DNA from 3 places in the Paenibacillus sp. FSL E2-8871 genome. Region 3 is predicted to be linked to each of the others. Evidence: predicted binding sites of a transcription regulator. Region 3 holds the regulator's gene; each other region holds the start of a gene.
What was found. Region 3 encodes LexA, which represses DNA repair genes until DNA is damaged. Its sites were predicted from a motif close to CGAACATATGTTCG; they were not measured.

Region 1 (3,243 bases), 1.4 Mb from region 3:
ATACTCATTGACAGTACAGTACCGCATGCAAGGCTTGTTATCAGCTTATTCACAGTGTTATGCCTCCCTTTATGGTTAGTTATCACTGATAATTTCCCCTTGGGTGGCACTGTCTATACATGAATAGCTTTACTCTTTTACAACATTCACTGTCTTGCTCGCTGCGTCATACGTAACCTTTGCTCCAAGCGCCTCAGCCAGAGCACGCACGGGTACATACGTTACGCCGGTATCAAGAACACCATCCGTAAGTTTAGTGCCGTTTAAGGTTATCGTTACTTTAACGTCTTTGTTCACCTGGTCATCCTCCCCAGTAATTCTTTTTAAAGCTTCATTGACCTGATCCGTCGTAGGACGTTTACCTGCCCGAAGTTGAGTCGTAGTTAAGCCGAAGGCCATTTGCAGATGTGAATAATCTTTAAAAGACGTCCAGTCTCCTCCCCACTCAAGCCCTAGCTGTTTTCCCACCTGTACAACCTCTTGCCAGTCCGCTATTTTATCTTTATCACCATCACGATTCATATCCCAGGAAATACTATTTCCATCCGGCAGCAAAAGCGCAAAATCAAACGCAAGGCCATAATTGTGATAGCTGGTTCCACCCTTGGCGTTGGTAACTATAGGTCCAGGCTTACTTCTCCCCTGCGCATACAAGGCATTTTGTTCAGCAATCGACCGCAATCCCTGAGTAATAACGATGGGCACTCCTCTGGCATAGCTTTGCTGAATCAAAGCCTTCGCCCCTGCTGCCAAAACAGGATGAAGCCCAACAAGCCTCGCTGCCGATTTGTCCCTCACTTGATCTAAAGTCAGCATAGAATCACCCCTTGGTATAATCAATGATCCCGCTTCCCCATTCGCTTGTACTAATACCCCTGCTTGCCTTAGCATACAAGCATAAATGTCTTCGGCGTCCCTATAAGGAAGGACGATAAGCGTTTATGCGAGAAATATAAGACATAAAGGATAGGTGTATAACTTATACTTTCTTATATTTTAAAAAAAGACCCCGGTATCCCCGAGATATCCCCTGAAAAGCACCTATTCATAGCTTCTTCACCTTGGATCATTTCTACAAAAAAGGGCAAAATATTAGCGAAAGGTGGGAACACATATGGACATTCATAGTGATAGCTATAAAGTTGCTGCCCTGAGCGAGCAGGAAGAAGCACTCGAAATTATTCGAAATGCCGAAGCTTCCATTGCAAATCTGACCGGCAACCCAACGGTGACCCTAATTGCTTATGAAAAAAGTGAAGTCAGCGGTTCTCAGCATTAAACGATGTAAACCTCCACTAGATCATCTACATTGATCCACTTCCATTCCTCCGCCCACTGCAGCTTAAACTCACGCGAGTGGGTGTGAATGGAAGTCACAAAACCACTAATTGTCGTATTCTCAAAAGGATCAAACAGCACAACAGTGACGCGCACATGACTCCGTAACGATAAAGCAAGTGTACATTCGATCTCCTCCAGCTTCTGCTCATCCAGAATAGGCTTAATGCGGCGCAGCGTCTCTCGTTCATCCCTAATAATTCTTACCTTATGCTCCGGCAGCATCATGCGACTGCTTTCCCACAGTCCGTTTTTCTCCAGCTTTTTGCCCATGGTAACCCCTCCCTAATTTCTATACTTATTCCGCTACACACGAACGTATGTTTGTATTATATCCACACCTTCGCTGAATAATCAATAATCAGGAAAAAGATACCACTTCAAAATCCTCCTCTTTTATCTAAAAGTTGTATAATAATGAATATCTAATTGAGAGGAGCTTTCCACTTGAAAAAAAACAATGCCCTGCTCATCCTAATTCCCGTATTATTCCTGTGTCTATACCCCCTCGTATATCGAAGCAGTACCCTCTCAGACCTCACAAAAGGAATCGTAGCTGGCTTATTTATAGGATTGGCAGTGTTACCTCTACTCAAGCTCAAAATCGCATCAAAAAGACGCTGACAGTTGAACTGTTCAGCGTCTAAATTTCGATCTATTCTTGAACTTTCTCTGATTCAGCGGTGGACTGACCATCAGCATCGATGAGTCCTGTTGCTTCTCTTGCTTCATTAAGCTTGGAAATGCCGTATAGCATCGCGACGTCAGCGTTCTGATTCAATTCCTCGAACTTCTCAGCAGTGACCTCTGCGGAATCAGCACCTTGAGAGGCCTGTTCTTTTAGAGAATAAGCACTTTGAAAAGCAATTTTGGACTCATCAAGCAGTTTACGAATGTCTTCGGGCAAGCTAGAGGAAATTTTCACTTTCTCAGCCTGATTGGATAAGTCTGTTGCGGTCTTTTGGAATTCGTTAATCTTCTTCTCCAACTGCCTGTCCGAAAGTTCTCCTGCTGAATAAGCAGCAATAGCTTCGTTGAACTCCGTTAAAGATGATTTTCCTAATTCATCAAGCTTAGACATTTCATTGTAGAAGTTTTGCACGGTTTCCTGCACTTCTTCTTCCGAGGCAGGAGCCGATGAAGTTGAATTATTATTGCTGCAGGCGCTAAGGATGACAGTCAGCATTAGCGTTCCTATTAGTAACACTTTTTTCATTATTTATCCCTCCACTTAACAGAATAATGTCGGTTTGTGTAAAGCGCAAATGAAATTTATGTAAAATGACTATTATGTTATAATTATTTCAATTGTAATCAGGGAAGGAGAGTATTTATGCCTTATTGCACAACCTGCGGATCAGAATATAAGCAGGGCGCTAAATTTTGTGGAGAATGCGGATCTAGCATTGACGGAACTGCTCCAGTGACCACCCGTCGTACATCAGCAAATCAAAATGCTACTCAAGAAGTCGTTCTCTGGAAAGGCAAACCAGCCAGTATCTCTGATCGCCTCAAAGGAATCGTACGCCTAAACACGACTACGTACACCATTACAAGCCAGCGCATTATGGTAAAGACCGGACTTATCGGTAAAAATGTCGAAGAAATCGAATTACTGCGTGTACGCGATTTATCCGTAGCACAATCTATCATGGACCGGATGCTCGGCATCGGTACATTAACTGTATTTTCTGATGATGCCTCAGCGCCTCAGCTTCTTTTCCGAAAAATCCATGATGCCCAAACCGTCAAAGATGTTCTGCGCAAAGCTGTTCGTGACGAGAAGATCGCCAACAACATTAGCTACCGTGAACAAATCTAAGATTCTTTCACATTAAAAAAAGCCCCGAAATCCGGGGCTTTTTCGCTAATATTCCGATGCTCGAATCAGTTCGGATATCGTCT
Region 2 (3,243 bases), 1.4 Mb from region 3:
TCATTCTTATAATCTCTCGCATCTACCAAATAATGAATCACTTCATTGTCCATGTGATTTCGGAAGGCCTGAAGCGCTAAAGAAGCGACTCCATATACAATAACGAAGGTAATAAGAATTATTTTTGTTCTTTTCTTCATTAATTCCCTCCATTTAGATAAAATGTATATATTATAAGATAATATATTGTGACTGGTATGTCATATCTATTGTATCTTGTAATTTACACATTAGAAGGGAGGAAGAAAATGATGCAACAAGAAGAAAAAATACAGGAGCTGGAGCGGCGAATTAAGGTATTGGAGAATCATACTAGTCCCAGGCTACCAGGTCTCAAAATCTTATGGTTTATTATTTGGGGAGTTGTGGGTATATTCCTCATTCTAACTCTTATTGGTGTGATTCAGTTTGTATCCGCATAATAAAGAGCTTACTATTACAAATAAGGCAGCAATTTAACTACCGATAGGTAACCCGCGTAGGTAAAGAATTGCCTGGGTATACTATACTTGCTGCCTTTTATTATGAACTTACACAAATCATCTTCAGTCTTCTTTGGGTTCTTGCAATAAAATGGAGAAGGTCCCCGTTTCATGATCCACTTCAATCGACTCGATCCCAACAAAATCCGGAATTTCGGGGTGTACTGCATCTACGTTATAATCTGGATGAGTCATCAATAATTCAATTACTTTAATGGCTTCCATATCGATCCCCCTTGCGAGAAATTCCACCATAATTAATGGTCCTTCATTGCGACTACCCTTATTATCTCCGCAGTCATTATTGAATATGTGTTAATCGTTCTTCGTTTCTTCCCATCACGGCCAATAATTGCCCCTGAAAAACACGTCTTTGAATTTGATCAATCCGCTGTAAAGCCAGCTCGCTTGGCACTTGAAATTCTGCTGCAAGATAGCTGATTGCATCTTCACGTTGCTCAGGCAATGTCATGCGGGAGATCATGGAGTAGGGCATAGCTGCATAAAGAATAAATCGCTCAGATTCATCCTCCTGTGCCCGCGTAAAATGTTCTGGCATCAATATTTGATCAGTACCATGGCGGAGCAGATGACAGAGCTCATGGAGAAACTCTAGCCGCTGCAGACTGGCTGGAAGCCGGTTGTCAATAAACATGGTGTACATCCCCGCTGATGCTTCGATGCTCTTGCTTCTTACATCCAAATAATGAACCCAAATATTAAGCCGTTCTGCAATATAAGCAATCGAAATTTGCGAAGGCTGAGTAAGGTTCAGACGCTTGTATAAATCTTCTGTCCACTTCTCCAGCGCAGTCATTTGATAATAGGATTTCATGTTATTCATATCATTCACCTCATTCAGAATCAGTTATAGGATCGTATGTTCGCATAAATGAGCAAAAGAAAAGCCCGAAGGCTATGTAAAGTAAAAAACATAAGGACACATAAGAACGAGTGTTCTCGTGTGTCCTTAGCATAAAGCAATTAAACACTAATATCAAGTGTTTTTCCTAAATTCGGAGCAACGCTTTTGCCCAGCATTTCCACCATCGTTTGACTCTGGGTTTCAGCCTGATTTTTGGCAATATTCATGACTTGTATTCCTACATTTTGAGCTAAGGATGCCTGGCTCATTGCCATTGATAATGCGGCTATATCCATATTGCACCTCCTTTGTGTATATCCTGTTTATCGACAGTGCCTACCTAATTCATTAGGTGAATAGCATTTGTTTGCCAATTCGCCCAAACAGCTTATCTCCTTTTTACATATCTTGTGCTGTAGTCATTAATCATTAGGAGGAATTAATTATGGGAATGGAACATTGTGGTTGTAACGTAGGTCCTGTAGTAAGCCCAGTAAATGTAGGTCCGGTGTGTAGTCCTTTTACTTCAACAGGAGCTATTCTGGTACTCTTCATCTTGCTGGTTATCATCACTAAAGCTTGCTTATTCTAAGCTAGCTGATGCACATTGTAGCCCCATCCGGTATACCGGATGGGGCTATTCTTTTGAAGCACTGTTCACGTTAGCTTATTATTTGAACATAAATTCTACGCGGGTTCCATCCGCAAAATCTTCTAACTGATTGCCAACCCAGCTTCCTGCGCCGCGGTTATCTTTTGGGGTTATGTATTCAATGTCGGCCCCTTTGCCGCCTTCATTACACATGGCCATGGGCCATTCATCGCGGTCGTAGCCTTTTTTGGTGGGGATCCCTTTTAAGGATTCTTTGCGGTTGTCTTCAGCCTGCTCACGGTTAATCGTGCACGTCGCGGACTCCCCTTTGGCAATCGCGTCCTGAATGTGCTTAGCGGTCTCAGGATAACGATCTGATGGGAAGATCAGCTGAACAACTTCTGAATCGGATGTGGACGATGGGGCTGCCGGATCTCCGTTCTGTTCATACCAGTAACCGCCCAAAGCAAGTAACACAACAATGATGAGACTGGTGAGTAATTTCTGTATTTTCAAATCTGCTCCTCCTTTTTTGGAACTTAAAATAGTATATCTTATATCATAATGCAGTGCGATTTAATATACTTAGGAAAAATAAGAGGAGGACGGAATTGGATATGGAGTATTTGATTACGATTGAAGATCAGACGCTTATAGCCTCTGCTGAAGATATTATTACTAGACGTTATGAATGGGGAAGACACCATGTAGGGGCGGCGCTCCGTACTAAGACGGGGGAAATCTTTACAGCGGTACATGTAGAAGCTAGCATGGGACGAATTACAGTCTGTGCAGAAGCGATGGTGATTGGAAAAGCGATATCCGAAGGCTACAAGGAATTTGATACGATTGTTGCGGTAAGGCATTCTGATCCGGACAGCGAGGAAAGAGAAATTAAAGTAGTTTCTCCCTGCGGGATGTGCCGTGAGTTAATTGCTGATTACGGGAAGGATTGCAAAGTTATTGTATCCGAGGACGGCCGGTTAGCTAAATATGATATTTCTGAATTACTACCGCTGAGATATACGAGGTAAATTGGAGATATAGTCAGGAGCGGCCGGGCTCCTTTTTTTATTGAGCCGTGAATTTATTCAGCAGTTCCTTACACTGTCCTAAATTACTTTACAACTTCATGTCCATTCGCTGAGTTCATGTCACTATTGTCCCCATACTATAACTTAAAAAAGTTAAAAGGATGTGAGAGTGGATGGAACAGCGCAATCTTCGAAATATGGTTGATTCGGCATCGAGGTTTGTGAGCGATGTTCAGTGGCAAATCGCGTATCGTAAATTGCAAATGGCTC
Region 3 (3,243 bases):
ATGAATGTTTTGGTGAATATAATATTAAAAGATGAGGTTGCGTTTAACAGCTTAGAAAGTTCAGAAGAAGTAGATAGTTTTTTTAATTCTATAATAACGGCACTTAGAATTAAGACTCCTCCTACAATGGCAAACATATACATCAAGAAAATCAGCATGTAATCACACCTCCAATGATCTCAGTAGAGCAAGATTTATTGCTTATTGAAAGATATGCCTGAATTCTCTCTACTAGTATCTGTTAAGAGCGAAAATCGTGGGAATTTAGGAAACGACAACTGATTAGAAAAAGAGAAAGCACCCAGAGATCTGCCGATTTTGCAAGCTGAGTGCAAAATTGGGGCAACTGCTGGAGTGCTTTGTTGAGAGCATTTAAAATAAATATGTCAAAATCATAAGAAATTGAAGGCTGTGATTTGATCAGTATAAACAATTAGCTGTTTGTATTCGATCGGAGATTCATAGTGAGTATAGGGTCTTACAGAAACATCATTAAGGACTACAAAGTTATAGCTGAAATTTTTATCGGGATGTTCCGCACCTAAATAAGATATGTATTCATCTACAATGACATCATCCATTAGAGATTTTAAGTCAAAAACATCCTCTTTATTGGAGGTGGAAGGGGAGATGGTCCCTTGAATACTGCCGAATGAGGTGAGTAAATTTACTTTTTTTCCACTCGCTTGATCGTTATTTAACAATAAGCCAGAGAGTTTAACAAGTGCATCGACTTTAAAATCGACGAGGGTTCTAATTTTTGAGTTGTTCAAAACGAGACACTTCCTTTCAATTTGAAATCCTGTTAACATTATTCGACATATAACCACATAATTCCTATTAGGTCATCAAAAATACATAAATACAAACACGCCCCCTCCATTGAACCATGAGTGAGGCGTGTTTATCTATAGAGATAGATTTAATTCCTGATCGTTACTCGTGTTCCAATCGGTACAATCGCAGCTAGTGCTAACACATCTTCATTGTACATACGAATACAACCATGGGATACTTCGTGCCCTATGGATGAGGGATCATTATTTCCATGTATCCCATAATGAGGCTTAGATAGACCCATCCAAAAGACCCCAAATGGACCACCTGGATCGGGTTGTTTGTTAATGATTGTGAATTCACCGAGTGGTGATTGAGTTAACATTTTACCGATTCCGACTGGGAAGCCCCTGATCACAATGTCGTTATCAAGAAGATAAAGCATACGCTGCGTCAGATCAACTATAATCCGGTAATTTGGCATTGTGCAACACTCCTTTCTAATTAAGATATGAGGAGGATGCCTAAACGGTTATTCATTAAAAATGGTCATTTTAGCCTATGAGAACAAATGTTCTGTAATTGATAAATGGAGTTTGATAACAATAAAAAAGCTGTTCTGCATTTGCAGAACAGCTTTTTTTAAAAAATAAAAGAAAGTATATATTATACGATATACCCTATCCTTATACTTCTCGTAGAAACGGATACCGTCCTAAAGGACGGTATCCGTTTTCGCTTGGTAGGAGTGCATACTTAGTGGATATCTCGAAATAATCCGATAACTCTGCCGAGAATGGTCACGCGATTAAGGCGAAGAGGCTCGTACGCCGGATTCTCCGGCTGAAGACGTATATGATCACGTTCTTTATAAAAAGTCTTAACGGTTGCTTCATCTTCTTCGGTCATAGCTACAACGATATCTCCGTTATCAGCCGTTTGTTGTTGACGAACAATAACATAGTCGCCATTCATAATCCCAGCTTCGACCATACTGTCACCTTGAACCGATAACATAAATACTTTGTTATCTCCAACATAGTGAGTTGGAAGCGGGAAGTAGTCTTCAATATTCTCAGTAGCAGTGATAGGAACCCCGGCGGTAACCTTACCTACGACAGGAATGCGAGCGACGGTTTGCGCGAAATGATGGACATTCTCGGAATCCTCTTGGCCAAGCAATTCTATCGCACGAGGCTTCGTTGGATCTCGACGGATAAGTCCCTTCTTCTCTAGCCGATCCAAATGACCGTGAACTGTGGAGCTGGAAGCAAGACCAACAGCTTCTCCAATCTCCCGGACGGAAGGAGGATAACCCTTGCTGCGGACTTCGCTACGTATAAATTCCAGGATCGCCAGCTGGCGACTTGAAATCTTTGACATTGGAATCAACCCCATATAGTAATGTTTGGGAAAATTATAACATAGAACTACCGTTCGCACAAACATAAGTTCTAACTATTATAAATATTAATTCGAAAGAGTTAATAAATGGTAGTCTTGTATTGATTGCGTTTCCTTCATCTAAACGATAAGAGTGATTCTTTATATGAAGAATATGGTAAATATTAACCTCTGAAAAAAAGAGAACAATTGTTCTAAAATAGTATTGAACAAAACACATGTTCGTGTTATTATAATTTCAAAAGTAAGAACAAGTGTTTGGAGGATGATATTCATGTTAAAATACAGTACATACCGTAGCATCTACGATAAAGCCCCAGTGGTTGAATCTTTAGGACATAATCCTATTACCCGTTATTCAGCTCAGATTAAAGAGATTACAGAGCTTTTGCTTGAAGGCTTGATGCGTTTGTTCCGTAGAGATTTTGTTATTAAACTGACATTGATCATCGTGCTCGTACTATCAGGACTTACAGTAGTAGGTAATGTATTTGCAGGATCTACTACTTTAATGAAGGATGAGAAGCGCGTAGTGGTTGAACGTGGAGATACACTTTGGAGTATTGCTCTTGAGAATAAACCTTCTGATATGAAAACGGCTGTATATATAGAAGGAATTAAAAAATCCAATGGCATTAAAGGTAGTCAGATTAATGCTGGAGATGTTCTCACTTTACCTATATATTAATATTCTAAGAACATAATAAGAGGACATGAAGAGCTTGCAGGGAGTAAACCTTGACAAGCTCTTTTTCTCATGGCAGAGTTAGAATTAATTTATAAGGGGAGGGAAAGTTTTGAATATTGATGAGTTGGTCGCGCGTATTAACGAATTGGCACGCAAACAGAAGAGCGTAGGCCTTAATCAAGAGGAAACGGCGGAACGCGCCAAGCTTCGTGAAATTTATTTGGGGAATATTCGCAATAACTTCCGAGCACAATTGAATACGATTGAATTGGTCGATAATGATGAGCATGAACAAGGTAACAAGGGGCGTAAGCATTAACACCCTGTTCCTTTTCATAGATATTACTGGATGACTAGGGGGAACGCATATGGCC

Region 1: the regulator LexA is predicted to act here: its motif matches at 1,652-1,665, upstream of NYE25_RS13320 (YolD-like family protein).
Region 2: the regulator LexA is predicted to act here: its motif matches at 1,356-1,369, upstream of NYE25_RS13360 (ImmA/IrrE family metallo-endopeptidase).

The regions. Positions count from the first base shown of each region.
Region 1 covers NZ_JBBOBV010000001.1:2,910,720-2,913,962, forward strand. Annotated here, with positions in the region: gene NYE25_RS13305 (hypothetical protein) at 1-53, opposite strand, end outside; gene NYE25_RS13310 (M15 family metallopeptidase) at 130-816, opposite strand; gene NYE25_RS13315 (hypothetical protein) at 1,115-1,279, shown strand; gene NYE25_RS13320 (YolD-like family protein) at 1,276-1,611, opposite strand; gene NYE25_RS13325 (hypothetical protein) at 1,994-2,554, opposite strand; gene NYE25_RS13330 (PH domain-containing protein) at 2,672-3,160, shown strand; gene NYE25_RS13335 (glycosyl hydrolase) at 3,243-3,243, opposite strand, start outside.
Region 2 covers NZ_JBBOBV010000001.1:2,915,341-2,918,583, reverse strand. Annotated here, with positions in the region: gene NYE25_RS13375 (DUF3139 domain-containing protein) at 1-140, opposite strand, end outside; gene NYE25_RS13370 (hypothetical protein) at 249-422, shown strand; gene NYE25_RS13365 (hypothetical protein) at 546-707, opposite strand; gene NYE25_RS13360 (ImmA/IrrE family metallo-endopeptidase) at 784-1,326, opposite strand; gene NYE25_RS13355 (YjfB family protein) at 1,467-1,643, opposite strand; gene NYE25_RS13350 (hypothetical protein) at 1,793-1,939, shown strand; gene NYE25_RS13345 (NucA/NucB deoxyribonuclease domain-containing protein) at 2,018-2,449, opposite strand; gene NYE25_RS13340 (cytidine deaminase) at 2,557-2,973, shown strand; gene NYE25_RS13335 (glycosyl hydrolase) at 3,147-3,243, shown strand, end outside.
Region 3 covers NZ_JBBOBV010000001.1:1,546,628-1,549,870, reverse strand. Annotated here, with positions in the region: gene NYE25_RS07155 (hypothetical protein) at 1-158, opposite strand, end outside; gene NYE25_RS07150 (hypothetical protein) at 393-773, opposite strand; gene NYE25_RS07145 (L,D-transpeptidase) at 923-1,261, opposite strand; gene lexA (transcriptional repressor LexA) at 1,534-2,160, opposite strand; gene NYE25_RS07135 (LysM peptidoglycan-binding domain-containing protein) at 2,456-2,869, shown strand; gene NYE25_RS07130 (DUF896 domain-containing protein) at 2,979-3,188, shown strand; gene NYE25_RS07125 (hypothetical protein) at 3,238-3,243, shown strand, end outside.